DNA from 2 places in the Pseudomonas sp. FW305-70 genome. Region 1 is predicted to be linked to the other one. Evidence: riboswitches for the same ligand, from Rfam matches in the RefSeq annotation. Region 1 holds a riboswitch; the other holds the start of a gene.
The links. A riboswitch is a leader RNA that binds a small molecule or an ion and turns the genes downstream of it on or off. The one in region 1 is predicted to bind cobalamin.
Positions count from the first base shown of each region.

Region 1 (14,454 bases):
TTAGGGCTCACGCCCCGGGCAATCGGCGCCAGTTCAGTGCTGGTCAGCGAATGGTGATAGGTGTGCCCACGCAGCGAACCTTCCGGCAGTTCCACCGCTTGCAGCGCCAGCGCCGCCAGACGCTTTTGCATGACCGCATCACCGGCCAGCAATCCCGCCAGTTCGGCACGAGTGCCCTCGACATCGGTCAGGGAGTCGAGCAGATACAGCATGCCGCCACACTCGGCGAGCAAGGGTTTGCCCGCCCGGTGGTGGGCGCGGATCGCCTCGAGCATCGCCGTGTTTTGCGCCAGCGCGACATGGTGCAGCTCCGGGTAACCGCCCGGCAGATACAGGCTGTCCGCCTGCGGCAATTGGCGGTCGCGGATCGGCGAGAAGAACGACAACTCGGCACCCATCGCCCGCAGCAAATCAAGGCTCGCACCGTAGGTGAACGCAAAGGCTTCATCACGGGCCACAGCAATGCGCACACCGGCCAGTAGCGGTTCGGCGACGATGACATCGGGGGCGGCGAACTCGACTGCCGGTGGCAGCGCGACCTCGCAACTGCTGGCCAGGGCATCGGCTGCCGCATCGAGGCGCAGGTCGAGATCGTTCAGTTCACTGGCTTGAACCAGCCCCAGGTGTCGGCTCGGCAGTTCAATCCCGGTTTCCCGGGACAGCGCACCGTACCAGCGCAACCCTTCAGTCAGGCTGCCCTCGAGCAGTTGCGCGTGACGCAGCGTGCCGACGCGGTTGGCCAGCACGCCGGCGAACGGCAGGTCCGGCTGATAACGCGCCAGCCCCAGGGCCAGTGCGCCGAAGGTCTGGGCCATGGCGGTGCCGTCGATCACACCCAGCACCGGCACACCGAAATGCCGCGCCAGATCGGCGCTCGACGGCGTACCGTCGAACAGCCCCATGACACCTTCGATCAGGATCAGGTCGGCTTCAGCGGCGGCTTCCCACAGCAACCGGCGACTCTCCTGCTCGCCGACCATCCACATGTCCAGTTGATACACCGGCGCACCGCTGGCGCGTTCGAGGATCATCGGATCGAGAAAGTCGGGGCCGCACTTGAACACACGGACCTTGCGCCCCTGATTGCGATGCAACCGGGCCAGCGCCGCGGTGACGGTGGTCTTGCCCTGGCCGGAGGCCGGCGCGGCAATCAGTACCGCCGGGCAATGACGAGGCTGGTTCACAGCTCGACGCCTTTCTGCGCTTTGATCCCGGCCTGAAAGGCGTGTTTGATCATGCCCATTTCGGTGACCGTGTCGGCCATCTCGATCATTTCCGGCTTGGCGGCACGCCCGGTGACCACCACGTGTTGCATCGGCGGCCGCGCCTGCAAGTCGCTGAGCACCTGATCGAGATCGAGGTAGCCGTGCTTGAGGGCGATGTTCAGCTCATCCAGCACCACCAGGCCGATGGACGGATCGCGCAGCAGTTCCCGGGACACCGCCCACGCCGCTTCGGCGGCAGCGATGTCGCGCTGACGGTCCTGGGTTTCCCAGGTAAACCCTTCGCCCATCACATGAAAACGCACCTGCTCGGGAAAGCGCCGGAAGAACAACTCTTCGCCGGTACTGTTGCGGCCCTTGATGAACTGCACCACTCCGCATTGCATGCCGTGCCCCATGGCGCGGGCGAGCATGCCGAAGGCCGAACTGCTCTTGCCCTTGCCGTTGCCGGTCAGCACCAGCAACAGACCACACTCGTTCGGGGAATTGGCGATGCGCTCGTCGATCACGGCTTTTTTGCGCTGCATGCGCGCCAGGTGGCGTTCGTCACGATCGGGGGTATCAGTCATGGGGGAGCTCTCCGTTGAGACAGGAATAACGGCGGGCAGGCACAGCAATAGGAGGCAACAAGCCTGGCATCGCCCACCGTGATGCCGCTGGATGAATCAGGCCGGTCTCCGGGCTCATGAGTGGCGCGTAGCCAGACTGCGCGCCTTCCCGCATCGAATCGACACAGTGGCATCAGACACAGTTTTCACTCATTTACCGTTGCGGGGGCAGCGCCGGAATGGCGGGTCTTCGACCAACAGAAGAACGCGTTCACCGGCTTCCCTGTTTCACTCTGTCGACCCAAGTCACAGAGCACCTGAAACAAGCCGCGAAGGTTAGAGGGTTGGGGGTGGAGCGTCAATTAAAGCCGGGAGGCCAGCTGCCGAATAACTGTCGTCGATCAAAAAACTGACGTCAATCTTGTGCCTCCTTCCCAGCAGTGATATCAAAGAGCCATAACCTCACAACACAAAAACAAGGGTGAGCCCATGCAAGGCATGATCATCAGCAATCCAAAGCTGGAATTCCTGCGCCCCGTGCTCGAGCGCTGGTTCGAATGCATCGACCGCTACAACGCCGTCCGCGGTGATGGCGACACACCCTACTGGCACGACGAAAAAGCCAATCTCGGAATACTGTCGGCCGCCGCCTGGATGGCCGAGATGGTCACACTGCAACAGACACCCACCCGCAAGCAGACCGAAGAAGGCGAACGCAACAGCCGCGCCGACCTGTTCCTCGCCTCGCCCGAAACCCGCGCCTACATCCAGACCAGCCAGCGCTGGCCACGGGTCAACAGCCTCAATCTGAGCCAGGCCCTGCTCGACATCGCCAGCGATGCAAAGCGCCTGAGCCACGCCAGCGACCTGAAACTCGGCTGCCTGTTCGTCGCCCCGCAAAAAGCCCAGCAAGGCGCGACACCGGAAGAACTCCAGGACATGGTCGACGACCTGCAAAAGGAACACACCTGCGCGGTCGCCTGGTATTTCCCGTATGCCTACCGCAAGTTGCGCAATGAAGCCGGCAACTATCACCCCGGCATTGCGGTGCTGTTCAAGGAAGCACGTGGCTAGGGGTTGAACCATTGGACGACAACGCGTCTCTATGATTAGAACAAGGCATTCATAGGGAACACCCGTATGCGCACGCCCCCGCTCGTTCTCGTTATCGCGATCTGCGGAGGGCTCGCCGGTTGCAGTGAGACCGCCGGCCTGCAAGTCTCCGACGGCACCGGCCCTTCACCCCAACTGCCGCCCCCCAACAAAACCCTGATCCCGACTGTGAACATCGCCCCGGCCATCGGCTGGCCACAGGGCGCCAAACCCGTCGCCGCCGCGGGCACTCAAGTGGCCGCTTTTGCCGAAGACCTGGATCATCCCCGCTGGCTTTATGTACTGCCCAACGGCGACGTACTGGTGGCGGAAACCAACGCGCCACCCAAACCCGAAGACGGCAAAGGCATTCGCGGCTGGGTCATGAAGCAAGTCATGGGACGCGCCGGGGCCAGGGTGCCCAGCGCGAACCGCATCACCTTGCTGCGCGACAAGGACCACGATGGCGTCGCGGAAACCCGCACGGTGTTTCTGCAAAACCTCAACTCGCCCTTCGGCATGACCCTGGTCGGCAAGGACTTGTATGTGGCCGACACTGATCGCCTGCTGCGCTTTCACTATGAAAGTGGCGATACGCAGATCAAGTCGCCACCGGTCAAAGTGGTCGACCTGCCGGGTGGCCCGCTGAACCACCACTGGACCAAAAACGTCATCGCCAGCAAGGACGGCCGCAAGCTCTACGTCACCGTGGGCTCCAACAGCAACGTCGCGGAAAACGGCATGGACAAGGAAGAAGGTCGCGCAGCGATCTGGGAAGTGGACCGAGCCACCGGCCAGCAGCGGATCTTCGCCTCCGGCCTGCGCAACCCCAACGGCATGGCCTGGGAGCCGCGCAGTGGCGCGCTGTGGACCGCGGTCAACGAACGGGATGAAATCGGCAGCGACCTGGTCCCGGACTACATCACCTCGGTCAAGGACGGCGCATTCTATGGCTGGCCTTACAGCTATTACGGCCAGCATGTCGATAGCCGCGTCGAGCCGCAAAACCCCGATCTGGTGGCCAAGGCCATCGCTCCGGACTATGCCGTCGGCCCGCACACGGCATCACTGGGCCTGACCTTCGCTGAAAACAGCAAACTGCCGCCGCCGTTCACCCAAGGGGCCTTCATCGGGCAGCACGGCTCCTGGAACCGTAACCCCCACAGTGGCTACAAAGTGATTTTCGTGCCGTTCAGCGCAGGCAAACCTGCGGGACAACCGATTGAAGTGCTCAGCGGCTTTCTCAACGAAAAGGAAGAAGCCATGGGCCGCCCGGTGGGCGTGGTGATCGATCGGCAGGGCGATCTGCTGGTGGCCGATGATGTGGGGAATAAAGTGTGGCGGGTGTCGGCGCTCAGGTAATTCGCTCCCACAGGGTTCTAGCGTTTGCGACAGAGTGTGAGCCCGTCACCCAACGGCAACAACGACAGATCCACCCGCACATCATTCTTCAACGCCAGGTTGAGCGCCTGGATCGCCCGGGTGTCCGCGCTCTCGGGGCTGCTCTCAAGCACGCGCCCGCTCCACAGGGTGTTGTCGAACAGCGCCAGCCCGCCGACCCGCAGCAAACGCAGGGCATGCTCCAGATAACTCGGGTAGTTGGCCTTGTCGGCATCGATGAACACCAGGTCGAACTGCTCGCCCTGACCTTGCCGCTCAAGCTCGCGGAGGGTTTCCAGTGCGGGTGCCAGGCGCAGGTCGATCCGCCCGATGAGTCCCGCTTCCTGCCAGTAGCGTCGTGCGATGGCGTTGTAGTCGCCGGGGATATCACAGCAAATCAGCGAACCGTCAGCCGGCAATGCCGCCGCCATGCACAGCGCGCTGTATCCGGTGAACGTACCGACTTCGAGCAAGCGCCTGGCGCCTGTCAGCTTTACCAGCAAGGCGAGAAACTGTCCCTGCTCCGGCGCCACCTGCCAGCGCGCCATCGGCAGCGCCTGGGTCTCATCGCGCAAGCGCTTGAGCAGTGGTGTTTCGCGCAGGGAAACATCGAGCAGGTATTGGTACAGGGCGTCGTCGAGATTCAGCGTGCGAGCAGTCATGAGCAGCAGCTCCGGACGTTACGGGTTGCGCGCCAGATGTTCAGGCTGCAGAACACGCTTGGCGCTCAGGTAAGCCTTTTGCCAATACGCCTTGGACAGGCTGTCGAGCTTCACGGTGCCGCCAGTGGCCGGCGCGTGGACGAAACGCCCTTCTCCCACGTAGATGCCGGCATGACTGACCTGGGAACCGCCATTGGTAGCGAAGAAAAGCAGGTCACCCGTCTGCAGGCCTTCCTTGCCGACATTCGCCGCTTGCATGGAGATCATCTCGCGAGTCGTGCGCGGCAAGGCAATGCCGGTGACATCGCGGTACACGTACGCGATCAGGCCGCTGCAATCAAATCCGGAATCCGGCGTGTTGCCACCCCAGCGATAAGGCGTACCCACCAGGCCGAGCGCGCGAAACAGCACGTCCTCCGCTTCGGGCGAAAACGCTTGTGGGGAACCAAATACGATGGGCGCGCGAACCACCGGCGCAGGAGGCGGTGTGCGGCTGGCGCAGGCACTGAGCAGTGCTGCGAAGAACATGATTGCGAGGCGGGCCGACGTCGTCATAAGCAGAACATCCTGATCTGGCTGCGGCTTTTTCTGCGGGGAGCGCAGAAAAGAAAACCGCCTGCGTAGGACGCAGGCGGTTTGCCATCATTTGTAGATCAAGATTCTAGCGGCTACACGACAAACTTCAAGTAAGACTTTAAGTTCGCCTTACAAAATGTCCGCTTATTTACGTGCAGTGACGATTGGCGACGCGTTAGGTGCCATCGCCAGGGCGCGCTTGGCCTCGATGAAGGTCTTGCTCCAGTAGCTGTCGCCCAGGCTATCGATGCGCACACCACCGCTGCGGCGGCTGCTGGAGTGGATGAACTGGTTGTCACCCAGGTAGATCCCGGCGTGACTGACGCGACCACGACGACCGTTGGTTGCGAAGAACAGCAGATCGCCCGGCTCAAGCTTGCTGCGCGAGACCAGCGGAGCGTCCACGTTGATCATTTCGCGGGTGGAGCGCGGCAGGTTCATGCCCGCTTCTTCGCGGAACAGGTAGCCGATGAAACCACTGCAATCGAAGCCGGCTTCAGAAGTGCCGCCGAAACGGTAACGGGTACCGATCAGGGACATGCCGCGTTCGAGGATGCTGTCGGCCAGGACCGGAAGCTGGTAGGACTTGCCGCCAGCGAAGTCTGCGAGTTCTTTTTCGGTGGCCTTCTCTTCCTGGTAGAGAGCTTCCTGATAAAGAGCGGAAGACTGGGCAGTGGCCGGGTTTTGAACCTGCTGCTGCTGGACCACTGGAGTGTGGGCAGCGCAACCGAACAACAGGGTGACGAGTGCGAGAGGCACGAGGGGTGCGAAGCGATTTAGCATGGGCACGACCGTGGCTGAAGTTGTAAAGAAGTCGAGACTATGCCCGCTATCGACCTCATTTGCAAATTCAATCAATCTTTTTGTGACTTATTGGTTTCTCGTTTACATCTAAGCGCTTAAGCCCATTTTAAACATGCACGCGGCCTGCAACCTTGCAGGAAAGCGGAATTTCTGGCGCCTGAAATATGCCGAAACGGCTATAAGCCCCGGTTCCAGCGGGTCTACCAGCCGAGGGTTTCTTTCAAAAACGGGATTGTCAGCTTGCGCTGAGCCTGGAGGGAAGCCTGATCGAGACGCTCAAGCAGCTCGAACAACGCGCTCATGCTGCGGGTGCCGCGAGTCAGGATGAAATGCCCGACCTCATCGGTCAGGTGCAGTCCGCGACGGGAGGCGCGCAATTGCAGGGCACGCAATTTGTCCTCGTCGGACAGTGGGCGCATCTGGAAGATCAAGGCCAGGGTCAGGCGCGACTTGAGGTCCGCCAGCTTCACCGGCAACTCGCGCGGGGATGTCGACGCGGCAATCAGCAGGCGCCGGCCGCTGTCGCGCAGGCGATTGAACAGATGGAACAGCGCCTCTTCCCAGTCCGCCTTGCCGGCAACCGCCTGCAGGTCATCGAGACAGACCAGTTCGTACTGCTCAAGGTTATCGAGAATTTCGATACCGCGATCGAGCAGCTCGGCCAGCGGCAGATACACCGCAGGCTCTCCCAATTGCTCGAAGCGCAGGCAGGCAGCCTGCAACAGGTGCGTACGCCCTACCCCGTCCTTGCCCCAAAGGTAGATCAGGCTTTCGGTCCAGCCGGCGTCGGCTTCGCATAGCCGCTCGACATAGCCGAGTGCAGCGGCATTGGCGCCTGGGTAGTAGTTGATAAAGGTGGCGTCATCACGCAGACGCACACCTAGGGGCAGCTGAATCGGTTTCATGCTGACTGAACAGTTCCAAAGGAACCGTTAGTGGCCTCTGTGTAAAGTTTGCGAAGTTTATACCCGTGAAGCGGGCCGCACAATGCGATAGACCACAAGCAAAATCAAAGGTTTGCGTTAACGCATCGGTTTTATGACAGTTTCTTTGGCGGTGCATGTAGCAGTCGCGCTGTGTAATCAGGCTGACCCGGCACGAACCCGGGCAGCCCGCCATCGCCCATCGACACCTTTTACCCCTGCGGTTCGTCGACGCCCCCGTAGATATCGGAATCCTTATACAAATCTTGCACATGGCGCACCAGCACCATGATCACCGCGGCAACCGGCAATGCCAGCAGCACACCGGTAAAGCCGAACAGCTCACCCCCGGCCAGAATCGAGAAAATCACCGCCACCGGGTGCAAACCAATCCGGTCACCGACCAGCAACGGCGTCAGCACCATACCCTCCAGCGCCTGGCCGACCATGAACACCGCGACAATGCCCAGCATCGGGTATAGATCGCCACCGAACTGGAACAGCCCTGCAATCAGCGCCGCACCGATGCCGATGATAAATCCCATGTACGGCACGATCGCTGCCAGACCGGCAATCACGCCAATCAGCAAGCCCAGCTCCAGCCCGACCAGCATCAGGCCTGCTGCATAGATCACCCCCAGGGCCACCATGACCAGCAACTGACCACGAACGAACGCTCCGAGTACTTCATGGCATTCACCCGCCAGCGACATCGCGCGCGCTTCACGATCTCGAGGCAGCAGGCTGCGGACCTTGGCCATCATCAGGTCCCAATCGCGCAACAGATAGAAGCTCACCACCGGGATCAACACCAGATTCGCCAACCAGCCAATCAACGCCAGACCCGAGGCAGTGGCATGACTCAGTACCACGCCGACCACATCGGAGGTCTGACTCATATGCTCGCCGATGGCGGCCTTGAGCCTGTCGAACTTCCAGAAGCCCTCCGACAGGCCGAACTTCGATTGCGCCCAGGGCAACGCCGTGTGCTGCAGCCAGTCGAGCATCTGCGGGGCCAGCTCATACAAACGAAACAGTTGCCGGGCGAGCAACGGCACCAGGACCAACAGCAGCGCGGTGAGGATCAATGTAAACAGGGCAAACACCGCCACTACACCCCAGGTTCGAGACAGCCCCGCCTTCTCCAGTCGATCCACCAGCGGGTCGAACAGATAGGCCAACAGCAGGGCCACCAGGAACGGCGTCAGGATCGGATGCAACAACCAGACAAAAACACAAAGCAGGAGCACCCCGCCGAGCCAGAACCAACGCCGCGTATCGGCCATAAACCACTCCATTGCTTCTATATAAAGAGAGAAAAACTACCAGCGAAACCGCAGTTGCGGAGTCGGGGCTGGCGCAGGCGCCGGGGCGGGCACCGCACCACCGGCGGCCGGCTGAACCGGCACTGCCGGAGTCGGCGCCTGAGCCGCCGGCGCTTCCTGCAACCGTGCCAGCGACAGTTGTGCACGCAACTGCTCGGCGCTGCCATTGACCCGGTAGACGATCCGGTCGCCGTCGACGCTTTGCACGCGCCCGCCAAATGGCTCCAGCAAGCGTCCCAGGGACGCGTAGTGCTCAAGATTCATGCCTTGCACTTCCAGCAATTGCGCGCTCGAAGCACCGGGCTTGGCGACAAACCGCGGCGCCAGCCGCTCATTGACCGCCAGCATCACCGCATCGGCCACGGCGGCCTGATCGGCACCCTGCACGCTGCCTGCCTCTTTTTTATCCCCCAGCCACAATTGCCACTTGGCTTGCCACTGCCCGCCCTCCTCTTTGGCGTGTACCGCGAGCAGGGCGTCGGCGTTGTAGCGTTCCGATGCCGCAAGCAAAGGGCCGGAATCTGCGCCTTCAAGATTCGGCGCGGTCGCGACGATCTGTTCGTTCAGGTCCGCCAATGGCAAGCGCAATGGCAACCCCCGGTGCTGGGCAGCCCGACGCAGCGGTGCCGCGCTGGCCTGGCCGTCGCCCACCAGGCTTGAACCCTCGGTGGAATCGTTGAGCCACCAGCCGAGGATCGACGGCCGATTGGCCCCCCACATGGCCAGGCCGGCGCGGCGCAAGGCCTGCTCAGTGGTTCCCGGGTCGAAATCGACTTTCAGGACTTCCGGCGGACCGGCTTCAAAGCCGTATTGGCTGATGATCTGTTGCGGATCTTTGCGAATCGCCGCCAGCCCCGGATTTTGAGCGGCCTTGGGGTCGCCGGTCAGGCGCAACACCAACGTGTCCAATGCACGTTGAGTCGCCTGGTCCCGCTCCTCGGGCGACTGGCCATTCACCGGCTCGCGCACCTGATACAGGCCTTTGACGGTTTCGGCATGACTGACCAGGCTGACCACTGACAAACAACTCACAAGCAAGAATTTACAAAAACGCATGGAAGATTCCTGACGACAAGAGCGGCTGGAACAGACCGCATGAAGACGATCGAGCAAGGCTGTGACCATTGCCCGATGCAAAACATTCACACGTTCCGGGTAAGTTTTCGCACTGTCATAACGATAGACGGTTAATCGCGACACCTTATACAGCCAGGCAGGATGCCACCGACACCGTGCATCAACGGTTTTTTTTAACGGATATGGCCCTGCTGTCGGCCTGAGGATGGCCGCTGCGGCTCAAGCCTGATAAAATCGCGCGCCTTCGCAGACCGGCAACAGCCGGGCACTTTCGAAATTCGCGTGAGGCAATCGCCTTCGTCGATTTCGGCGGCCCCGCTGGACTCGGTCGTTACCCCTGAATCCCCCCTAAAGGCCTGGATCATGAGCAAGCAACCCTCCCTGAGCTACAAGGACGCCGGTGTAGACATCGACGCCGGTGAAGCATTGGTCGAACGCATCAAGAGCGTCGCCAAGCGCACTGCGCGCCCGGAAGTCATGGGCGGCCTGGGCGGTTTCGGCGCCCTCTGCGAAATCCCGGCCGGCTACAAGCAGCCTGTGCTGGTTTCCGGTACTGACGGCGTCGGCACCAAGCTGCGCCTGGCATTGAACCTGAACAAGCACGACAGCATCGGCATCGACCTGGTTGCCATGTGCGTCAACGACCTGGTGGTGTGCGGCGCAGAACCACTGTTCTTCCTCGACTACTACGCCACCGGCAAACTGAACGTCGACACCGCTGCCCAGGTTGTTACCGGCATCGGCGCTGGCTGCGAACTGTCGGGCTGCTCGCTGGTTGGCGGTGAAACCGCTGAAATGCCGGGCATGTACGAAGGCGAAGACTACGACCTGGCCGGCTTCTGCGTCGGCGTCGTGGAAAAATCCGAAATCATCGACGGCTCCAAGGTTGCTGCCGGCGACGCCCTGCTCGCCCTGCCGTCTTCCGGCCCGCACTCCAACGGCTACTCGCTGATCCGCAAGATCATCGAAGTGTCCGGCGCCGACATCGAAAACACCCAGCTCGACGGCAAACCACTGACCGACCTGCTGATGGCACCGACCCGCATCTACGTGAAGCCGCTGCTCAAGCTGATCAAGGAAACCGGCGCGGTCAAAGCCATGGCCCACATCACCGGTGGCGGCCTGCTGGACAACATCCCGCGCGTCCTGCCAAAAGGCGCGCAGGCTGTGGTTGACGTGGCGAGCTGGACCCGTCCGGCCGTGTTCGACTGGCTGCAAGAGAAAGGCAACGTCGACGAGAACGAAATGCACCGCGTGCTGAACTGCGGCGTGGGCATGGTCATCTGCGTGGCTCAGGAGCACGTTGAAGTCGCCCTGAACGTTCTGCGCGAAGCGGGCGAGCAGCCTTGGGTCATCGGCCAGATCTCCACCGCTGCCGAAGGCGCGGCTCAGGTAGAACTGAAGAACCTCAAGGCTCACTGATGCCTAAGACCTGTGATGTCGTGGTGCTGTTGTCCGGCACCGGCAGTAACTTGCAGGCCCTGATCGACAGCACGCGGACCGGCGACAGCCCGGTCCGCATCGCTGCGGTGATTTCCAACCGCGCCGACGCCTACGGCCTGCAACGCGCCAGCGACGCGGGTATCGACACCCGCAGCCTGGATCACAAGGCTTTCGAAGGTCGCGAGGCCTTCGATGCCGCGCTGATCGAACTGATCGACGCCTTCAATCCCAAACTCGTGGTACTGGCCGGATTCATGCGCATTCTCAGCGCGGGTTTCGTACGCCACTATCAGGGTCGCCTGCTCAATATCCATCCCTCGCTGCTACCCAAATACAAAGGGTTACACACTCATCAGCGCGCGCTGGAGGCTGGCGACGCCGAGCACGGCTGCTCCGTGCACTTCGTCACCGAGGAACTCGATGGCGGACCACTGGTCGTACAAGCTGTAATACCGGTAGAGTTACAGGATTCGCCGCAGAGTCTGGCGCAGCGGGTCCATGTTCAGGAACACCTGATCTACCCGATGGCCGTACGCTGGTTTGCCGAAGGTCGTCTGGCCCTCGGCGAGCAAGGTGCTTTACTGGATGGACAGCTACTCGCGGCCAGCGGCCACTTGATTCGAAACTAGGAGATTTTATGCGTCGCGCCCTGCTCTTCGCTTGCGCTCTGCTCGCTATGCCCTTCGCTCAGGCGGCAGAACTTCAACCCTTCTCCGCCAGCTACACCGCCGACTGGAAACAGTTGCCCATGAGCGGCACGGCTGAACGCAGCCTGACCAAGGAAGCAAACGGTGTCTGGAAGCTCAACTTCAAGGCATCGATGATGATTGCCAGCCTGTCCGAAGAAAGCACCCTGACCGTCGACAAGGACACCCTGCTGCCACAGTCCTACCATTTCGAACGGGGTGGCCTGGGCAAAGCCAAGAAGGCTGACCTGGACTTCGACTGGACTGCCAAGAAAGTCACCGGTACCGATCGAGGCGACGCAGTCAATATTGCGCTCAACCGCGGCATGCTCGACAAATCCACCTACCAGCTGGCGCTGCAGCATGACGTGGCCGCCGGCAAGAAAAGCATGAGCTATCAGGTGGTCGATGATGGCGAAGTCGATACCTATGACTTCCGCGTGCTGGGTTCGGAAAAAGTCGAAACCAAGGCTGGCCAGATCGATGCGATCAAGGTCGAACGCGTGCGCGACCCGACGCAAAGCAAGCGCATCACCGTGCTGTGGTTCGCCAAGGATTGGGATTACCTGCTGGTTCGCCTGCAACAGGTCGAGACCGACGGCAAGGAGTACAACATCATGCTCCTGGACGGCAAGGTCAACGGCAAGACTGTCAAAGGCAGCTAATCCGTATCGACACGAAAAGCCCCGCCATCGCGGGGCTTTTTTTTATCAAAAATTCAGACCGAGAAGCGTGCCACCAAGGTATTGAGGTCTACCGACAACCGCGACAACGCCTGACTCGCCGCACTGACCTGGTCCGCTCCGGGCGGGCTCTGTTGCGCCAGATCTTCGACCTGAGCAACGTTGGTGGTGACATCCTCAGCCAGCGACTCGATCGACAGCACTGTCTGGTGCACTTGTTCACGGCCGTGTTGGGCAATGCGGTCGGACTCGCCCGAAGCTTGCGACGTTGCTGCGTGCAAAATACCATCACGGCTACGGTAACGATTCAGCAAAAAGCCCCACCTGTACAAGAAAACCGGAACGCACATCCGGCACCATGCTCTATACCTTCAAGGTCTTTTTGATCGAACAAACATCTGTTGCTTGCGAGGTTTCCCATGACCGTTACCGTCAACACCGTTTCTGCCGAAGGCTTTCGCCACAGCGTACAAATCGATGACCATGAACTCTTCGCCGACGCGCCCGTCACGGCGGGCGGTGAAGGCACTGCGCCGGAACCGCACGATTATTTCGATGCCGCGCTCGGCGCCTGCAAAGCCCTGACCCTCAAGCTCTATGCAAAGAAGAAGGACATCCCGTTGACCGGCGTCGGCGTCGAGGTCAAGCGCGACAACAGCCTGGAACAGAAAGGCCAATACACGCTGCACGTCAAACTGACCCTCAAGGGTGTACTCACCGACGCCCAGCGCGACGAGCTGCACCGCGTGGCCGATCGCTGCCCGATCCACAAGCTGATGACCACGTCTGAAGTCAGCATCGAAACGCACTTGTCCGAAGGCGCCTTCAGCCAATAGCGGCAAGGGCTGCGCAAGCGGGTTATGCTCGAACGCATCACCCGCTCAGCCTGGAACGCACCATGAACACTCCGCTCGTGATACGCCCCCGCACCGAAGACGTCGAAGGTCAGCCGATCCTGCGTCCACTGCCATCCGCCAAGTGCCGCAGCGTCGGGCCATTCGTGTTTTTCGATCACATGCTGGAAACCCGTTATCCGCCGGGCAAAGGCATGAATATCCGCCAGCACCCACACATCGGCCTGTCCACCCTGACCTATTTGTTCCAGGGGCAAATCCAGCACAAGGACAGCCTGGGTTCCGATCAGGTTGTTGATACCGGCGATGTCAGCTGGATGACGGCCGGCAGCGCCATTGCCCACGTCGAACGCACGCCCGAGGCACTCAAGGAGAGCGGCTTCACGATGCACGGTTTGCAGATCTGGCTGGCATCGCCCAAGGAAAAAGAACAGGGTCCGGGGCATTACAGCCACCATCCGGCGTCCACCTTGCCAGTCAGCGAAAACCTGGGGGTGAAGATCCGCATGATTGCCGGGTCGGGCTTTTGCCTGGAGTCACCGGTGCCGGTGCTTTCTCCTACGTTGTACGCAGAATTGCACCTGCAAACGGCGACGACATTGCTGATTCCCACCGAGCATGAAGAACGTGCGCTGTATGTGTTGAGCGGCGAGGTGCAACTGGATGGCGAGCTGATAGAACCGTATTCGCTGGTTGTGTTGCCGACCGGGGAAGAAATGACACTTTTCGCTGAAAGCGACAGTCACGCCGTGTTGTTTGGCGGCGCGCCGCTGGACGGGCCACGGCGGATCAACTGGAATTTTGTCGCGAGCGATCCGGCGGCGATTGATGAAGCGCGCCGGCGCTGGGCGGCCGGGGACTGGCCGACGGTGCCGGGGGAAAGTGAGAGGATCGAATTGCCTTAAAGTTTTCGGCGCCAGTTACACCGCCATCGCGGGCAAGCCCGCTCCCACAGTTGATCGTCTCGATCACAAAAATTGCAAACAACGCGAGTTCCTGTGGGAGCGGGCTTGCCCGCGAAGGGGCCGGCACTCACACCGACCCAATCATGGTCAGCCCCTGAACACTTCATCCAGCAAGTTATGCATCGATGTGAACGCGCGGGAAGCCACCTTGGCGTCATACATCATCATCCCCGGCACATTCGCATGCGGATCGGTGAACGAGTGAAACGCACC
Region 1 is NZ_JBYSYZ010000033.1:25,439-39,892, forward strand. Features, by position in the region: gene AC3WN7_RS21285 (cobyrinic acid a,c-diamide synthase CobB) at 1-1,184, opposite strand, end outside; gene cobO (cob(I)yrinic acid a,c-diamide adenosyltransferase) at 1,181-1,792, opposite strand; cobalamin riboswitch at 1,875-2,107, opposite strand; gene AC3WN7_RS21295 (hypothetical protein) at 2,261-2,845, shown strand; gene AC3WN7_RS21300 (PQQ-dependent sugar dehydrogenase) at 2,912-4,225, shown strand; gene AC3WN7_RS21305 (O-methyltransferase) at 4,243-4,905, opposite strand; gene AC3WN7_RS21310 (C40 family peptidase) at 4,924-5,460, opposite strand; gene AC3WN7_RS21315 (C40 family peptidase) at 5,626-6,264, opposite strand; gene hda (DnaA regulatory inactivator Hda) at 6,486-7,190, opposite strand; gene AC3WN7_RS21325 (AI-2E family transporter) at 7,421-8,494, opposite strand; gene AC3WN7_RS21330 (DUF2066 domain-containing protein) at 8,531-9,589, opposite strand; gene purM (phosphoribosylformylglycinamidine cyclo-ligase) at 9,974-11,032, shown strand; gene purN (phosphoribosylglycinamide formyltransferase) at 11,032-11,682, shown strand; gene AC3WN7_RS21345 (DUF3108 domain-containing protein) at 11,691-12,404, shown strand; gene AC3WN7_RS21350 (hypothetical protein) at 12,458-12,736, opposite strand; gene AC3WN7_RS21355 (OsmC family protein) at 12,842-13,258, shown strand; gene AC3WN7_RS21360 (pirin family protein) at 13,321-14,181, shown strand; gene AC3WN7_RS21365 (dienelactone hydrolase family protein) at 14,329-14,454, opposite strand, start outside.

Region 2 (14,454 bases), on a different contig from region 1:
CTGGATCTCGGCCAATTCTCGAAGATGTTCGCCGAACCCAAGCCCATGGGCGAGGACGACATCCAGGAGGTCATCCGACGTTTCGCCACCAGCGCCGCACTGGCGGAGAAAGCCGGTTTTACCGGTGTGCAGATCCACGCCGCCCATGGCTACCTGCTCAGCCAGTTCCTGTCGCCGCTGACCAATCGACGCACTGATCGCTGGGGTGGTTCGCTGGAGAATCGCGCGCGCCTGCTGTTGTCCGTCGTCGAGGCGGTTCGCAAGGTGGTATCGCCGCAATTTTGTGTGTCGGTAAAGCTCAACTCAGCGGATTTCCAGCGCGGTGGCTTCGATGCCGATGATGCACGGCAAGTGATCCAGTGGCTCAACGAGCAAGCGATCGACCTGCTCGAACTCTCCGGCGGCAGTTACGAAGCACCGGCCATGCAAGGCGAAGCGCGCGACGGCCGGACCCTGGCCCGGGAGGCGTACTTTCTGGAAATGGCCGGCGAACTGGCCAGCGTGGCGCGCATGCCAGTGATGGTGACGGGCGGGATCCGGCGTCTGGCAATCGTCGAACAGGTCCTCGACAGCGGCATCGCCATGGCCGGCATCGGCACCGCCCTGGCCGTGGAGCCGCACCTGGTCAAGCATTGGCGCGAGGGCAAGAACAGCCACCCACAACTGCCGCCGATTCGCTGGAAGCGCAAACCCCTGGCGGCGCTGGCGAGCATGGCGGTGGTGAAGTTCCAGCTGCATCGCTTGAGCCGTGGGCGCAAAACCCGGCCTGAGGTTTCGGCGCTATGGGCGTTGATTGTCGACCGGTTGTACATAGGCAAGCGTACCCGGCAGTACCGGCAGGCGATGGGTAAGTAATCCACAATTGATATTGACTGATCCACCGCCTTCGCGAGCAAGCCCGCTCCCACATTTGGAATGCGTTCCACCCTGTGGGAGCGGGCTTGCTCGCGAAGAGGCCAGCCTGGGCAAAGGAGAATTCAACCAGGCAGCAACTCGTCAATATGCCGATACTCAGCCTGCAACTGCGCCGCCAACACCCGGCTACGCCCAAGCCGGATCGGCCCGCGTTCGATGTCGATCAACAGCCCCGGACACGCAAGCGTCGGCAGCAGCGACCAGTCCTTCAGCCGGCCATCGGTCAGCAGCAACAACCGCTGCTGCTCCGACGGAAAACGCTTTTGCCTTGCTGCAAGCCACCGCCCTGCTTCGCTCAATGCCGCCAGCAGCGGCGTGCCACCGCCGGCACCCAGGCCGTCGAGCCAATGGCGCAGCCCCGTGGAAGCCTTCAATCCCTGCACCTGCCACTTGGGAGCAGCACCGCTGGCCGTGAGCAACGCCAGACGTGCGCGCTGGCGATAGGCATCGTCGAACAACTGCGCCAGCAAGCCCTTGGCATCGCTCAATGCCTGATGACGGCGGGTCGATGCGGAGGCGTCGACTATCACCAGCCACAGTTCATGGGGCGAACGCGTGCGCAGTTGGAACATCAGATCGTCGCGCTGACGCGGCCGGCCATTGAGCAAGGTGCCGGGCCAGTTGACCGAGCCGCTGCGGGCTGCGTGACGCTTGCCCTGTTTGCCATGGTCCAGTCGCCCGGCTCGGGGTCTGGCATTCGCCCCCGCGTCGCAGCGAGGGCGAATGCCTAGGGCTTTTTTGGCCAGCTCGGCACTTCACGTCGGGCGCCGGTCGCCAGCGCCTGGGCAGGCAATTCGCCCCACTGGCCCTGCCCTTCACCCGGATTGTCGTTCTGCGGCGCGGTTTGTTTCGCAGTTTGAGATTGCGCAGGTGCCGGCGGCGAATGCTCGCGACGACGATGGCGCAAGGCGAACTCGGCAACGGCGTCGATATCTTCTTCGGCAATAGCGTTCGCCCCGCGCCAGGCGGCGTGAGCCCGGGCGGCACGCAGCCAGACCAGGTCGGCGCGCAAACCATCGACGCCAGCGGCAAAGCAGCGCTCGGTAATCCGGGCCAGCGCCTGGTCGTCGAGAGGAATGCTCGCCAGGGCGTTGCGTGCGTGCTGGCAACGTTCACGCAGAGACGCCTGCACCGACTCCCATTCGGCGCAGAAACCTTGCGGATCGCTGTCGAAATCCAGGCGACGACGGATGATCTGGCCTCGTTCGGTCGGCGCTGTGTGGCCACCAAGGGCGACATTCAAGCCGAAACGGTCGAGCAGCTGTGGACGCAGTTCACCCTCTTCGGGATTCATGGTGCCAATCAGCACGAACTTCGCCGAGTGCCGATGGGAAATGCCGTCACGCTCAACCAGATTGGTGCCGCTGGCGGCCACATCGAGCAGCAGGTCAACGAGGTGATCAGGCAACAGATTGACCTCGTCGACGTAGAGCACACCACCGTCAGCCTTGGCCAGCACGCCGGGCGAGAACTGGGCGCGACCTTCCCCCAGCGCCGCGTCGAGATCGAGGGTGCCGACCAGGCGCTCTTCGGTGGCGCCCAGCGGCAATGTGACGAACTGCCCGCTGGCCAGCAGGTCCGCCAGACCACGGGCCAGGGTCGACTTGGCCATGCCGCGCGGGCCTTCGATCAGGACACCGCCGATTTTCGGGTCGATGGCGGTCAGGTACAGGGCCAGCTTCAAATCGTCGGCGCCGACCACGGCGGAGAGCGGGAAATGCGGGGTGTCGGTCATTGTTCTATCTCGGTCATGGTCGGTGATCTCACAGGCGCCTCAGTCCCGGTGGGAGCGGGCTTGCTCGCGAAAGCAGTGTCTCATCCAACCTATATGGCGACTGACACGACCTCTTCGCGGGCAAGCCCGCTCCCACAGGGTTTGCGGTGACTAGCTGTCTTCTTCTATATCCAGCAACAGATTCTCCAATGCCTCGCGGTAGGCGCCGGGGTCTTTCCACATCCCGCGTTGTTGCGCCTCGAGCATGCGTTCAGTCATGTCGCGCAAGGCATGGGGATTGTGTTCACGGACAAAATCCCGGGTGTCAGGGTCGAGCAAATAGGCGTCGGCCAGCAACGCGTACTGGTGATCGTCGATCAACTGCGTGGTGGCATCGAAGGCGAACAGATTATCGACGGTCGCGGCCATTTCAAACGCACCTTTGTAGCCGTGGCGCTTTACCCCATCGAGCCACTTCGGATTGGCTGCCCGGGAACGGATGACCCGGTTCAGCTCTTCCTTCAAGGTGCGAATCTTCGGCAGGTCCGGCTGACTGTGATCGCCATGATAACTGGCTGCCGCCTCGCCTTTCAGGCTTTCCACCGCCGCGAGCATACCGCCCTGGAACTGGTAGTAATCGTTGGAGTCGAGCAAATCGTGCTCGCGGTTATCCTGGTTTTGCAGCACCGCCTGCACCTGGCTCAGGCGCTGGCTGAACTGTTCTCGTGCGGCGGTGCCTTCGTCGGAACCGCCGTAAGCGTAGCCGCCCCAGTTGAGGTAAACCTCGGCCAGGTCCTCGCGGGTTTGCCACAGGCGACCGTCGATGGCGCCCTGCACGCCTGCGCCGTAGGCCCCGGGCTTGGCCCCGAAAATCCGCCAGCCGGCCTGACGTCGCGCAGCGTCTTCATCCAGCCCGGCCTGCAACAAGGCTGCACGCTCGGCACGCACCTTGGCCGCCAACGGATTGAGGTCGTCCGGCTCATCCAGGTCGGCCACCGCTTGCACCGCCGCGTCAAACAGGCGGATCAGATTGGCAAAGGCATCGCGGAAGAAACCGGACACGCGCAAGGTCACGTCGACCCGAGGACGGTCGAGCAGACTCAACGGCAGAATCTCGAAATCATCGACCCGCTGGCTGCCGGTGGCCCAGACCGGGCGCACACCCATCAACGCCATGGCTTGGGCAATGTCATCGCCGCCGGTGCGCATGGTCGCGGTGCCCCACACCGAGAGGCCGAGCTGGCGCAGATGATCGCCGTGGTCCTGCAGGTGCCGCTCCAGAATCAGGTTGGCCGACTGGAAACCGATGCGCCACGCCGTGGTGGTCGGCAAATTGCGCACATCCACCGAGTAAAAGTTACGCCCGGTGGGCAGCACGTCCAGGCGACCGCGACTCGGCGCACCGCTGGGGCCGGCCGGGACGAAGCGACCGCTGAGGGCGTCGAGCAGACCGCGCATTTCCGCTGGGCCGCAGGCGTCCAGGCGCGGGGCAACCACTTCGCGAAGGCTATCGATTATGGCACTCACTTCAGCCCAACCTGCCTCCTGTGGGAGCGGGCTTGCTCGCGAAAGCGGTGGGTCAATCGACATCAATGTTGAATGGTCCACCGATTCGCGAGTAAGCCCGCTCCCACAGGGGTCATTCAACACGCCCGAAATCAACTGCGCTGCATACAGTTCCAGGCGCTCGCGGGTATCACCCGCCGTGCGCCAAATCTCGTCACTGATAAGCAAAAGAGACTCGGGACGCGGTCCGGTCCATGGCTCGGCCAGCGCACAATCCAGTGGGTCAAACCCCAACGCAAACGCCTTGGCCAACGCCCGCAGCAGACTCGATTGCGCTCCTCGGCCATCGCCCCGTGGAATGCGCAACAACGCCAGCAAGGTGTCGATACGCAAACGCCCGGTGGGCGATTCGCCGAACACATGCAGGCCGTCGCGGATCTGCGACTCTTTCAAATCGCACAGGTACGTGTCGAGTCGCGGCAACCAGATCGCTGCGTCGGCATCGCTGTCGAGTTGCTCGTCCAGTTGCAGTTCACGGTCGATGTGCGAGTCACGCACCAGTTGCAGGATGTCGCGCTGCAACTCGCGCGCGCGACGCGGATCGAGCAACTGCGCTTCGTAATACTCGTCGGCCAACAGTTCGAGGTTGCGCAGCGGGCCATAGGTTTCGGCGCGGGTCAGCGGTGGCATCAGGTGATCGATGATCACCGCCTGGGTGCGCCGCTTGGCCTGGGCACCCTCGCCCGGGTCATTGACGATGAACGGATAGATGTTCGGCAGCGGCCCGAGCAGCGCATCCGGCCAGCAGTTTTCAGACAGCCCCACGCCCTTGCCCGGCAGCCATTCGAGATTGCCGTGCTTGCCGACGTGGATCACGCCATGGGCGCCATAGGTGTGGCGCAGCCAGAAGTAAAACGCCAGGTAGCCGTGGGGCGGAACCAGGTCCGGGTCGTGATACACCGCGCTCGGATCGACCTGATAACCCCGCGCCGGTTGAATGCCGACGAAGGTCAGGCCAAAGCGCAGGCCGGCGATCATCATCCGTGCGCTGCGGCACATCGGGTCGTTTTCCGGCGCGCCCCAACGTTCGAGCACCGCCGCACGATTGGCTTCGGGCAGGGCATTGAACATCGCCAGATAGTCGTCCATTGCCAGGCTTTGCTGGCACGGACGCAGGTCGAGGGTATCGAGATCGTTGCTGACACCGCCCAGCAACTGCTGGATCAGCGCGGTGCCACTGTCCGGCAATTCGGCCGGCAACGGATAACCTTCGGCATGCAGCGCCCGCAGGATATTCAGTGCGGCGGCCGGAGTGTCGAGGCCGACGCCATTGCCAATGCGCCCGTCGCGAGTCGGGTAATTGGCGAGAATCAAGGCGATGCGTTTTTCGGCGTTTGGCACCCGCGCCAGTTCGACCCAGCGTCGCGCCAGTTCGGCAACGAAGTCCATGCGCTCCGGTTGCGGCCGGTAGCAGACCACATCCGACTGGCTGCGCTCACTGCGCCACGCCAGGTCCTTGAAGCTGATCGGACGGCTGATGATGCGCCCGTCCAGCTCCGGCAAGGCAATGTGCATCGCCAGATCACGCGGGCCAAGCCCCTGTTCACTGGCGCGCCAACCCGGTTCGTTGTCCTGGGCACAAATCGCCTGGATCACTGGAATATTGCGACGGAACGGCCGCAGATGCGGCGCTTCGGGGCTGGACTGGGCGAAACCCGTAGTGTTCAGGATCACCGAGACGCCGGCTTCATCCAGCCAATCCTCGACCGCGCCCAGGCAGCCGGGCTCTTTCAAACTGGCCAGCGCAATCGGCACCGGATTCAACCCCGCTGCCTGCAAGCGTTGGCAGAAAACATCGATGAAAGCGGTGTTCGCCGCCTGCAAATGCGAACGGTAAAACAGCACCGCCGCCACCGGTTGATCGGCGTGCCAGTCGGCCTGCCAGTCGCTCAGTGCGGCAGAATGTTTGTGCGGGTGGTAAATCGCCGTGCGCGGCAGGGTTTGCGGCTCACCCCAGGTGTAATCGCGTGCCAGCCAACGGTTGGCCAGGCAGCGGAAGAAATCCAGGGCGTTGCCCATGCCACCTTGACGCAGAAACTGCCAGAGCCGGTCGCGGTCCAAGGCGCCGACGGTGCTCAGGTCACTGAGCTCCGGGTCCGGGCGGTCATCGCCCGGCACCAGAATCACCTGCACGCCGCGCTGGGACAGTTCGACCAGACGCTCGATGCCGTAACGCCAATAGGCGATGCCGCCGTGCAGCGAAATCAGGATCACCCTGGCGTGACGCAGCACTTCATCGACGTACAAATCGACCGAGGCATGGTTCTGCACCTGCATCGGGTTGGCCAGGCGCACGCTCGGGTAATCCTCGGGCAACTGCTGCGCCGCCTCGGCGAGCAGCGCCAGGCTGGAGTCGCCGCTGCACAGGACCACCAGCTCGGCGGGGGTTTGTCCAAGGTCGGCGATGTTGTCATCCGACACGAAACCGCCGGGCTGGGTCCTGAGCAGGTGCATGGGTTACACGCTGAGCGCAGCGCGCAATTGCGCTTCAAGTACGGCGGCGTCCAGTTCCTGGCCGATCAGCACCAGACGGGTGATGCGCGCCTCTTCGGCCCCCCACTGGCGGTCGAAGTGCTTGTCGAAACGCGTGCCCACGCCCTGGATCAGCAGGCGCATCGGTTTGTTCGGGACGGCGGCGAAACCTTTGACGCGCAGGATGCCGTGCTGGACCACCAGTTGCGTCAGCGCGTCCATCAGCAGGCTTTCGTCGGCTTGCGGCAGTTCGATGGAGATCGAATCGAAGGCGTCGTGATCGTGGTCGTCATGATCATCGTCGCCATCGTGATGATGGTCGTGGTGACTGTGGCGGCTGTCGATGTGTTCTTCGGAGCCGGCACCCAGGCCAATCAGCACGTCCAGCGGCAGGCGACCGCTGCTGGCTTCGATGATTTTCACCGCTGGCGGCAACTCTTCGGCGACTTCCAGGCGCACGCGGGCCAGGTCGGCCGGGTTGATCAGGTCGGATTTGTTGAGAATCACCAGGTCGGCGCTGGCCAGTTGGTCGGCAAACAGCTCGTGCAATGGCGATTCGTGGTCCAGGTTCGGGTCGAGTTTGCGCTGGGCATCGACCTGGTCCGGGAAGGCGGCAAAGGTACCGGCGGCCACGGCCGGGCTGTCGACCACGGTGATCACCGCGTCAACGGTGCAGGCACTGCGGATTTCCGGCCACTGGAAAGCCTGGACCAGCGGTTTTGGCAGGGCCAGGCCCGACGTTTCGATGAGGATGTGGTCGAGATCGCCGCGACGAGCCACCAGTTCGCGCATCACCGGGAAAAATTCTTCCTGGACGGTGCAGCACAGGCAGCCGTTGGCCAGTTCATACACACGGCCGCTGGCTTCTTCTTCGGTGCAACCGATGGAGCACTGCTTGAGGATTTCGCCGTCGATGCCCAGCTCGCCAAATTCGTTGACGATTACCGCGATGCGGCGACCCTGGGCGTTGTCGAGCATGTGCCGCAGCAGCGTGGTTTTACCCGAGCCGAGGAAGCCGGTGACGATGGTGACGGGAAGTTTGGCCAGTGTTTTCATCGGATGCCCTATGGCTAGGTGGCGGGCATACGGGACGACGACCGGCAACGCAGATGCGCGTGCCTGAAGAGTTCGCCACCGGATCACCCCGCCCGGTTGAATTTGAGAATCTGTGTCGAGGCAGGTCTCCTGGCTGACGGCGTGCCGGCCTTGGGCCTGGCATTCGCTGCGCCTTCCCGCCGGCCTCATGGATTGAGCCTGCAGTGGCGTGGCAACGAACATCACCGTTCACAGTTGCGGGGGCAGCCGCGGCATTGACCGCGTTCCCTTCTTAGCTTCGACAAACGCCGAAGAACCTCGAAAGCGCAAGGCTACGCATGGTATTGGGGCGGGTCAATGTTCACGTGACTTCTGCGGTGTGCCCTTCGCGAGCAAGTCGGATCGCCGCACCGCCGCTCCCACATTTGATCGGGTTCTTTCAGAGGAAAAGGGTCAAGTGTGGGAGCGGGCTTGCTCGCGAAGAAAGCGACTCGGTTTCCAGTTGAGAACCCTTGCCAATTGACGCCCAACCCTCGCCCATGCTCTCCTACGCATCTTGTTACGGGTGCCCTTCACAGGGTGAAACGGGAAACCGGTGAATCATGTGCTTTACTCTAAAGCCATGTCAGTCCGGTGCTGCCCCCGCAACGGTAAGCGAGCGAAGCATCAGATCCACTGTGCCATTACGGCATGGGAAGGTGATGTTTTCAGGTTCAGGCCCAGGCCTTTGCCCCTCGTGAGCCCGGAGACCGGCCCGCAACATAAAGTGACCATAACGATCACTGAAACAACAAACCCGCGGTGGGCGGGCGCTGTTTGAAACCCTGCGCGCCTGGTCGTGCAGGGTTTTGCATGCGCTCTTGATTCCCCGCTGACAGACCAGAGGGAAACGCCATGTCGATCATCAGCAGCACCGGCCACACTACAGCCAGCACCACTTCTACCCTGACTCAACGTCTGACCGCCGCCGTCTGCGCGTCGATCCTGGGCGCGTGCCTTGTGTATTTCGCCGGTTTCTCGCACATCGAAGCGGTGCACAATGCCGCCCACGATACCCGTCACAGCTCCGCGTTCCCGTGCCATTGAGACCTGCTGACATGATCAAGCGTATTGCGCAAACCGCAGGTTTCACCGGGCTGCTGGCCGCCCTGTTGCTGACCCTGCTGCAAAGTTTCTGGGTCGCGCCCCTGATTCTGCAGGCCGAAACCTACGAAAAAGCCGAACCGGCTGCCGTTGAAATGCATGAACACGCCGATGGCGCGATGGCTGCCCATACCCACGACGCCGAAGCCTGGGAGCCGGAAGACGGCTGGCAGCGCGTGCTGTCGACCACTGGCGGCAACCTGGTGGTGGCCGTCGGTTTCGCCCTGATGCTGGCCGGCCTGTACACCTTGCGTGCGCCGACCAAAACTTCCCAGGGCCTGCTCTGGGGCCTGGCCGGCTATGCGACCTTCGTGCTCGCGCCAACCCTCGGCCTGCCACCTGAACTGCCAGGCACGGCCGCCGCCGATCTGGCACAACGGCAACTGTGGTGGATCGGTACCGCCGCCTCTACCGCCGTCGGTATCGCGCTGATCGTGTTCAGCCGTCACTGGCTGATGAAAGTTCTCGGTGCGGCAATCCTTGCCGTTCCCCATGTGATTGGCGCACCACAACCGCAAGTGCATTCGATGCTCGCTCCGGAGGCGCTGGAAACCCAATTCAAAATCGCTTCGCAACTGACCAACGTGGCGTTCTGGCTGGCCCTGGGCCTGATCAGCGCCTGGTTGTTCCGTCGCAAAAGCGATGGCCAATACCACGCATGACGGACGTCAGCACCGCGCCGACCCTGGTGGTCGGCCTGGGCTGCCAAAAGGGCTGCCCCGTCAGCACCTTGCTGGCGCTGCTCGACCAGGCACTGGAGGCGCACCAGATTGCGCGCCATGAAATCAAGGCCCTGGCCAGCATCGATTCGAAACGCGACGAACCTGCACTGATCGAACTGGCTCAGCAGCTTGGCCTGGAATTGCTGTACTTCAGCAGCGAACAACTGGCCCCCTATGAGCCGCAACTCAGCCATCAATCGCAAATAGCGTTTGAACGCACCGGTTGCTACGGCGTGGCGGAAAGCGCCGCACTGGCCCTGGCCGAACAACTGGCCCAGGCCCCGGCAAAACTGCTGATTCCCCGACAAAAATATGCCCAGGCAACCCTGGCATTGGCTGGCGCGGCATAAAATCCCCGATAATCCCCGCCTCGATCATGAACATTCTTCATCTGAAGCCCTGTTCAGCCCTTTTTATTCCCACAGGAACCGACGATGACCGTCTACTTCATTGGCGCAGGTCCCGGCGACCCCGAACTGATTACCGTCAAGGGCCAGCGGCTGATTCGCAGTTGCCCGGTGATCATTTATGCCGGCTCGCTGGTGCCAGCCGCGGTACTGGAAGGTCATTGTGCGGAGCAGGTAGTCAACAGCGCCGAACTGCACCTTGAACAGATCATCGACCTGTTCAAGGCCGCCCACGCCAAGGGCCAGGACGTGGCCCGGGTACACTCCGGCGACCCGAGCCTGTATGGCGCCATTGGCGAACAGATTCGTTATCTGCGTGAGTTGGGCATTGGCTTCGAAATCGTCCCGGGCGTGACGGCCACTGCCGCGTGTGCAGCGCTTCTGGGTGCAGAACTGACGCTGCCGGACGTTTCACAGAGCGTGATCCTGACTCGCTACGCCGACAAGACCGCCATGCCACCCGGAGAGGAATTCGCCAGCCTGGCGCAGCACGGCGCGACCATGGCGATTCATTTGGGAGTCAATCACCTGGAGAAGATCGTTGAGGAACTGCTGCCGCATTACGGCGCCGATTGCCCGATTGCGGTGGTTCACCGCGCGAGCTGGCCAGATCAGGACTGGGTGACGGGAACGCTTGAGGACATTGCCGAAAAGGTTGCCGCCAAAGGGTTTCGGCGCACGGCATTGATTCTGGTGGGACGGGTGCTGGGCAGTGATCACTTCAGCGAATCGTCGCTGTATCGCGCGGGGCATGCGCATCTCTACAGACCCTGAAGCACTTGTGGCGAGGGAGCTTGCTCCCGCTGGACCGCGTAGCGGTCCCAACATCAGCCAATGCATTCATCACGGGAAAATGCATCGACTGATTTTGTGATGGCTATGCCATCAAGCGGGAGCAAGCTCCCTCGCCACAGCGCCGTTTTTTTATTTCGCAGCGAACACCTTAGTAGTAGGCGTTTTCTTTCTGCGTGTGGTCGGTCACGTCGCGAACGCCCTTGAGCTCGGGAATACGCTCGAGCAGGGTGCGCTCGATGCCTTCCTTGAGCGTCACGTCGGCCTGGCCGCAGCCCTGGCAACCACCGCCGAACTGCAGGACGGCGATGCCGTCTTCGACTACGTCGATCAGGCTGACCTGACCGCCGTGGCTGGCCAGCCCCGGATTGATCTCGGTTTGCAGGTAGTAGTTGATGCGCTCGTTGACCGGGCTGTCGGCGTTGACCATCGGTACTTTGGCGTTTGGCGCCTTGATGGTCAGTTGGCCGCCCATGCGGTCGGTGGCGTAGTCGACAACGGCATCGTCCAGGAAGGCTTCGCTGAAATGGTCGATGTAGGCGGTGAAGCTTTTCAGCCCCAGCGCGGTGTCTTCGGGTTTTTCTTCGCCCGGCTTGCAGTAGGCAATGCAGGTTTCGGCGTACTGGGTGCCAGGCTGGGTGATGAAGACGCGGATGCCGATGCCCGGGGTGTTCTGCTTGGAGAGCAGATCAGCCAGATAATCGTGGGCGGCGTCGGTAATGGTAATAGCGGTCATGGAAACTCCTCGCAGGCTTGGGCGCAGTTTACGCCAATCGGCGCGCCGGACAAAGTCCCAGTATTTTTGTCGGGAAAGAATTGTGGGAGCGGGCTTGCTCCGGGCGGCGTTCCGACGAAGGCGTCGTGTCAGGCGAATCAACTGCGACTGACACACAGCTTTCGCGAGCAAGCCCGCTCCCACAGGGGGTCTGCGCCTGGTCAGAGGTTCTCGAAGCGATTCATGTCCAGCACGCCCTCTTCCACCGGATCGGTCTCCTGGATGTAGCGGCTCAGGTCATGGAAATAGAACCAGAATTGCGGATGACTACGGCGTATTCCCCAACGTTCGACGATTTTCTCAAAGCTGTCGCTATCCTTGGCGTTCTCCATCGCATCCACAAACGCCGGCACTTGCCCGGCCGGAACGTTGAACATGAAGTTCGGGTAGCTGCTGAGAACGCCCGGGAAAATCGTCAGGGTATCGAGCCCCGGCTGATAGCGCAGCGATTCGCCGAGCAGGAACGCCACGTTGCTGTGGGCCCGGTTGCGCAGCAGGCTGTAGACCTCACGCTTGCCGCTGCCGGTTTCGATGCGCAGCATGGTCGCTTCCGGCAGTTGATCAATCACTTTCAACCCCGCCGCCGGACGCGAAGTCAGGCGGCTCAACACCTGCTCGGCATTTTGCAGGCCAGGATCAATGTTCGGCCGCGAACAGTAGGCGCCATCACAGCGGTTGATCGGGTCGGGCCTGGCATTGAGGTCGCCATAACGGGTCAGCAATTGCATGGCGAAATCGCGCTTGGGATCCTGCGGATCAAGCTTCAGCGCCGTCGGTTTGTCATCGTCGATGGACTCGTAGTCCAGCCACATTTTGAATTTGCCACTGTTCTGATACCAGTCGTCGAGGTAGCCCTCCCGCGAATCGGCGGGCATCAGACGCAGGAAGTTCTGCTCGGCACCGTTACGGATCAGGTCGAAATACAGGCGCGTCTGGGCCTGATGGGACACGTTGCCGAACACATCGAAATTGACTGCCAGTTGATAGTAGGTGCGTTCCAGCAGCGGATAGTCGAACAGCCACATCGTCTGCGGCACTTCGCCGATCAGGCCTTTGGTCACCGAGGCGCTATCGAAGTGGCGAAAGATGCTCAGCAGTGCGTTGTCGTTTCCGGCCCACAGGGTCGACCAGCTCGGTGCGGGCTCGTCGGCGTAACTGTCGCGGCGCAAGGCCTCGTATTCGTTGCGTTTGTCGCGGTAGTCGTGCCACAGGGTCAGGACGCTGCCGACATCATCATTCTGCCCCGGCATCGCCAGCAAGGGCGTGGCTTGCCCGCGATAGTTCGGGTCAGTGATGTAGAGGTCGTGTTCAGGTGCCTGGAACAGCGCCCAGAAGTTATCGCGAATCACGTCCGTGGCGATCTGCCCACGACACACTGGCCCACGGATAAAGGTGCGCACGAAATACTCGGCGTTATCGAGCATGAACTGATAGCGCGCCTGGGCCGGGATCGCTTCGAAGGTGGCAAAGGGGTTGGCCCGGCTCTGCGGCCCATAGCCCGGCAGTGCATTGACCTCCCAGTTGCCGCTGTAGAACAGGGATTTGACCCGCGCCAGCTTCGCCGCACTCAGCGGATAGGTGATGTGGGTCTTGTGCACGATCACGCCCTGCACCGGCCACAGGCGGTAGTAGAACTCCGTGCCCGGATCATCGTTGGGGCGCCGGGTATTGATCAGGTCAATCGGCTGGCCGGTCGGCGTGCGCGAACGCACCCACTGGAAGAAATGCCCGGGTTCACCCTCCTTGAAGTAAAGATGGGCGAGGAACCAGTGCTCATACAGCCAGCGTCCCACCAGGCTTTGCCGGGCGCCCGGCGAATTGAGCAGGTTTTCCCACTGGATCACTTGCTGCGCTTCTTGCGCACTCGGGGCCAGGGCCTGCTGATCGATAGGTGCACCTGCGGCCAGCCAGAGTTGCAGCGTCTGGTACTGCTGGTCGGTCAGGCCGGTCACCGCCAGCGGCATGCCTTCCTTCGGGTGCGAAGCGGCGTAGCCATCGAACTGCGCGGGACTGGCACACATGTTCTCCCGGTTCAGGCCCAGGACGATGTCTTGCGGCAGCCTGGCGTTGGGTTGCAAAGGGGTGTTGTGGCCCAGTTCCAGCATCCGCGCCATCAAGGCGGCCTGGCTGCCCTGGGCATCGAGCACCGAAAAGAAGCCCTTTTGCTGCCAGGCGGCTTTGCCGGAGGCGTCCAGAAACAACCGCGTCGGCGCCACCGCTTTAGTACGGTCACCGTCGTAAACCGGGACTTTCGTTGCGCCGCGTGCCGCCCCTTCGCCGCTACCCAGGTTGAGCTGACAGGCGGCGTCGTTGCAGGCGTGGCAGGCCACGCACTTTTCAGTGAAGATCGGTTGAATGTCTCGACTGTAGGAAATGGCAGAGGAGTTCGCCGGACTTTGCGCCGCAGCGCCCCAGCTTAAAAGCATCAACACACTGCTGATGACGAAGCGATAAGACATGTCCCTGGTCCTGGATCCTGAAAAAACGCCGCGATTCTACCGATCTGCCACCCCTGACAACATGAACGATATTCATGCAAATCCGAGTAATGCTCTAAAAGCGCACAGGTTTGCTATCATCCCGGCCCTTCGTCATGGTCTTACCGAGTAGTCCAAATGTCCGATCGCAGCGTTCGCCTTCAAGCTCTCAAGCACGCCCTCAAAGAGCGCATCCTGATTCTCGATGGCGGTATGGGCACGATGATCCAGAGCTACAAGCTCGAAGAGCAGGATTACCGTGGCAAACGCTTCGCTGACTGGCCGAGCGATGTCAAAGGCAACAACGACCTGTTGGTACTGACTCGCCCGGACGTGATTGGCGGCATCGAGAAAGCCTACCTCGACGCTGGCGCCGACATTCTGGAAACCAACACCTTCAACGCCACCCAGATCTCCCTGGCCGACTACGGCATGC
Region 2 is NZ_JBYSYZ010000008.1:82,575-97,028, reverse strand. Features, by position in the region: gene AC3WN7_RS08790 (NADH:flavin oxidoreductase/NADH oxidase family protein) at 1-855, shown strand, start outside; gene AC3WN7_RS08785 (vWA domain-containing protein) at 978-1,523, opposite strand; gene AC3WN7_RS08780 (magnesium chelatase ATPase subunit I) at 1,643-2,650, opposite strand; gene cobN (cobaltochelatase subunit CobN) at 2,801-6,649, opposite strand; gene cobW (cobalamin biosynthesis protein CobW) at 6,653-7,723, opposite strand; cobalamin riboswitch at 7,826-8,038, opposite strand; cobalamin riboswitch at 8,249-8,474, shown strand; gene AC3WN7_RS08765 (CbtB domain-containing protein) at 8,597-8,788, shown strand; gene AC3WN7_RS08760 (CbtA family protein) at 8,800-9,507, shown strand; gene AC3WN7_RS08755 (cobalamin biosynthesis protein) at 9,504-9,917, shown strand; gene cobM (precorrin-4 C(11)-methyltransferase) at 10,002-10,748, shown strand; gene nfuA (Fe-S biogenesis protein NfuA) at 10,918-11,502, opposite strand; gene AC3WN7_RS08740 (fatty acid cis/trans isomerase) at 11,703-14,000, opposite strand; gene metH (methionine synthase) at 14,157-14,454, shown strand, end outside.
Region 2: another riboswitch for cobalamin. It lies ahead of AC3WN7_RS08765 (CbtB domain-containing protein); the one in region 1 lies ahead of cobO (cob(I)yrinic acid a,c-diamide adenosyltransferase).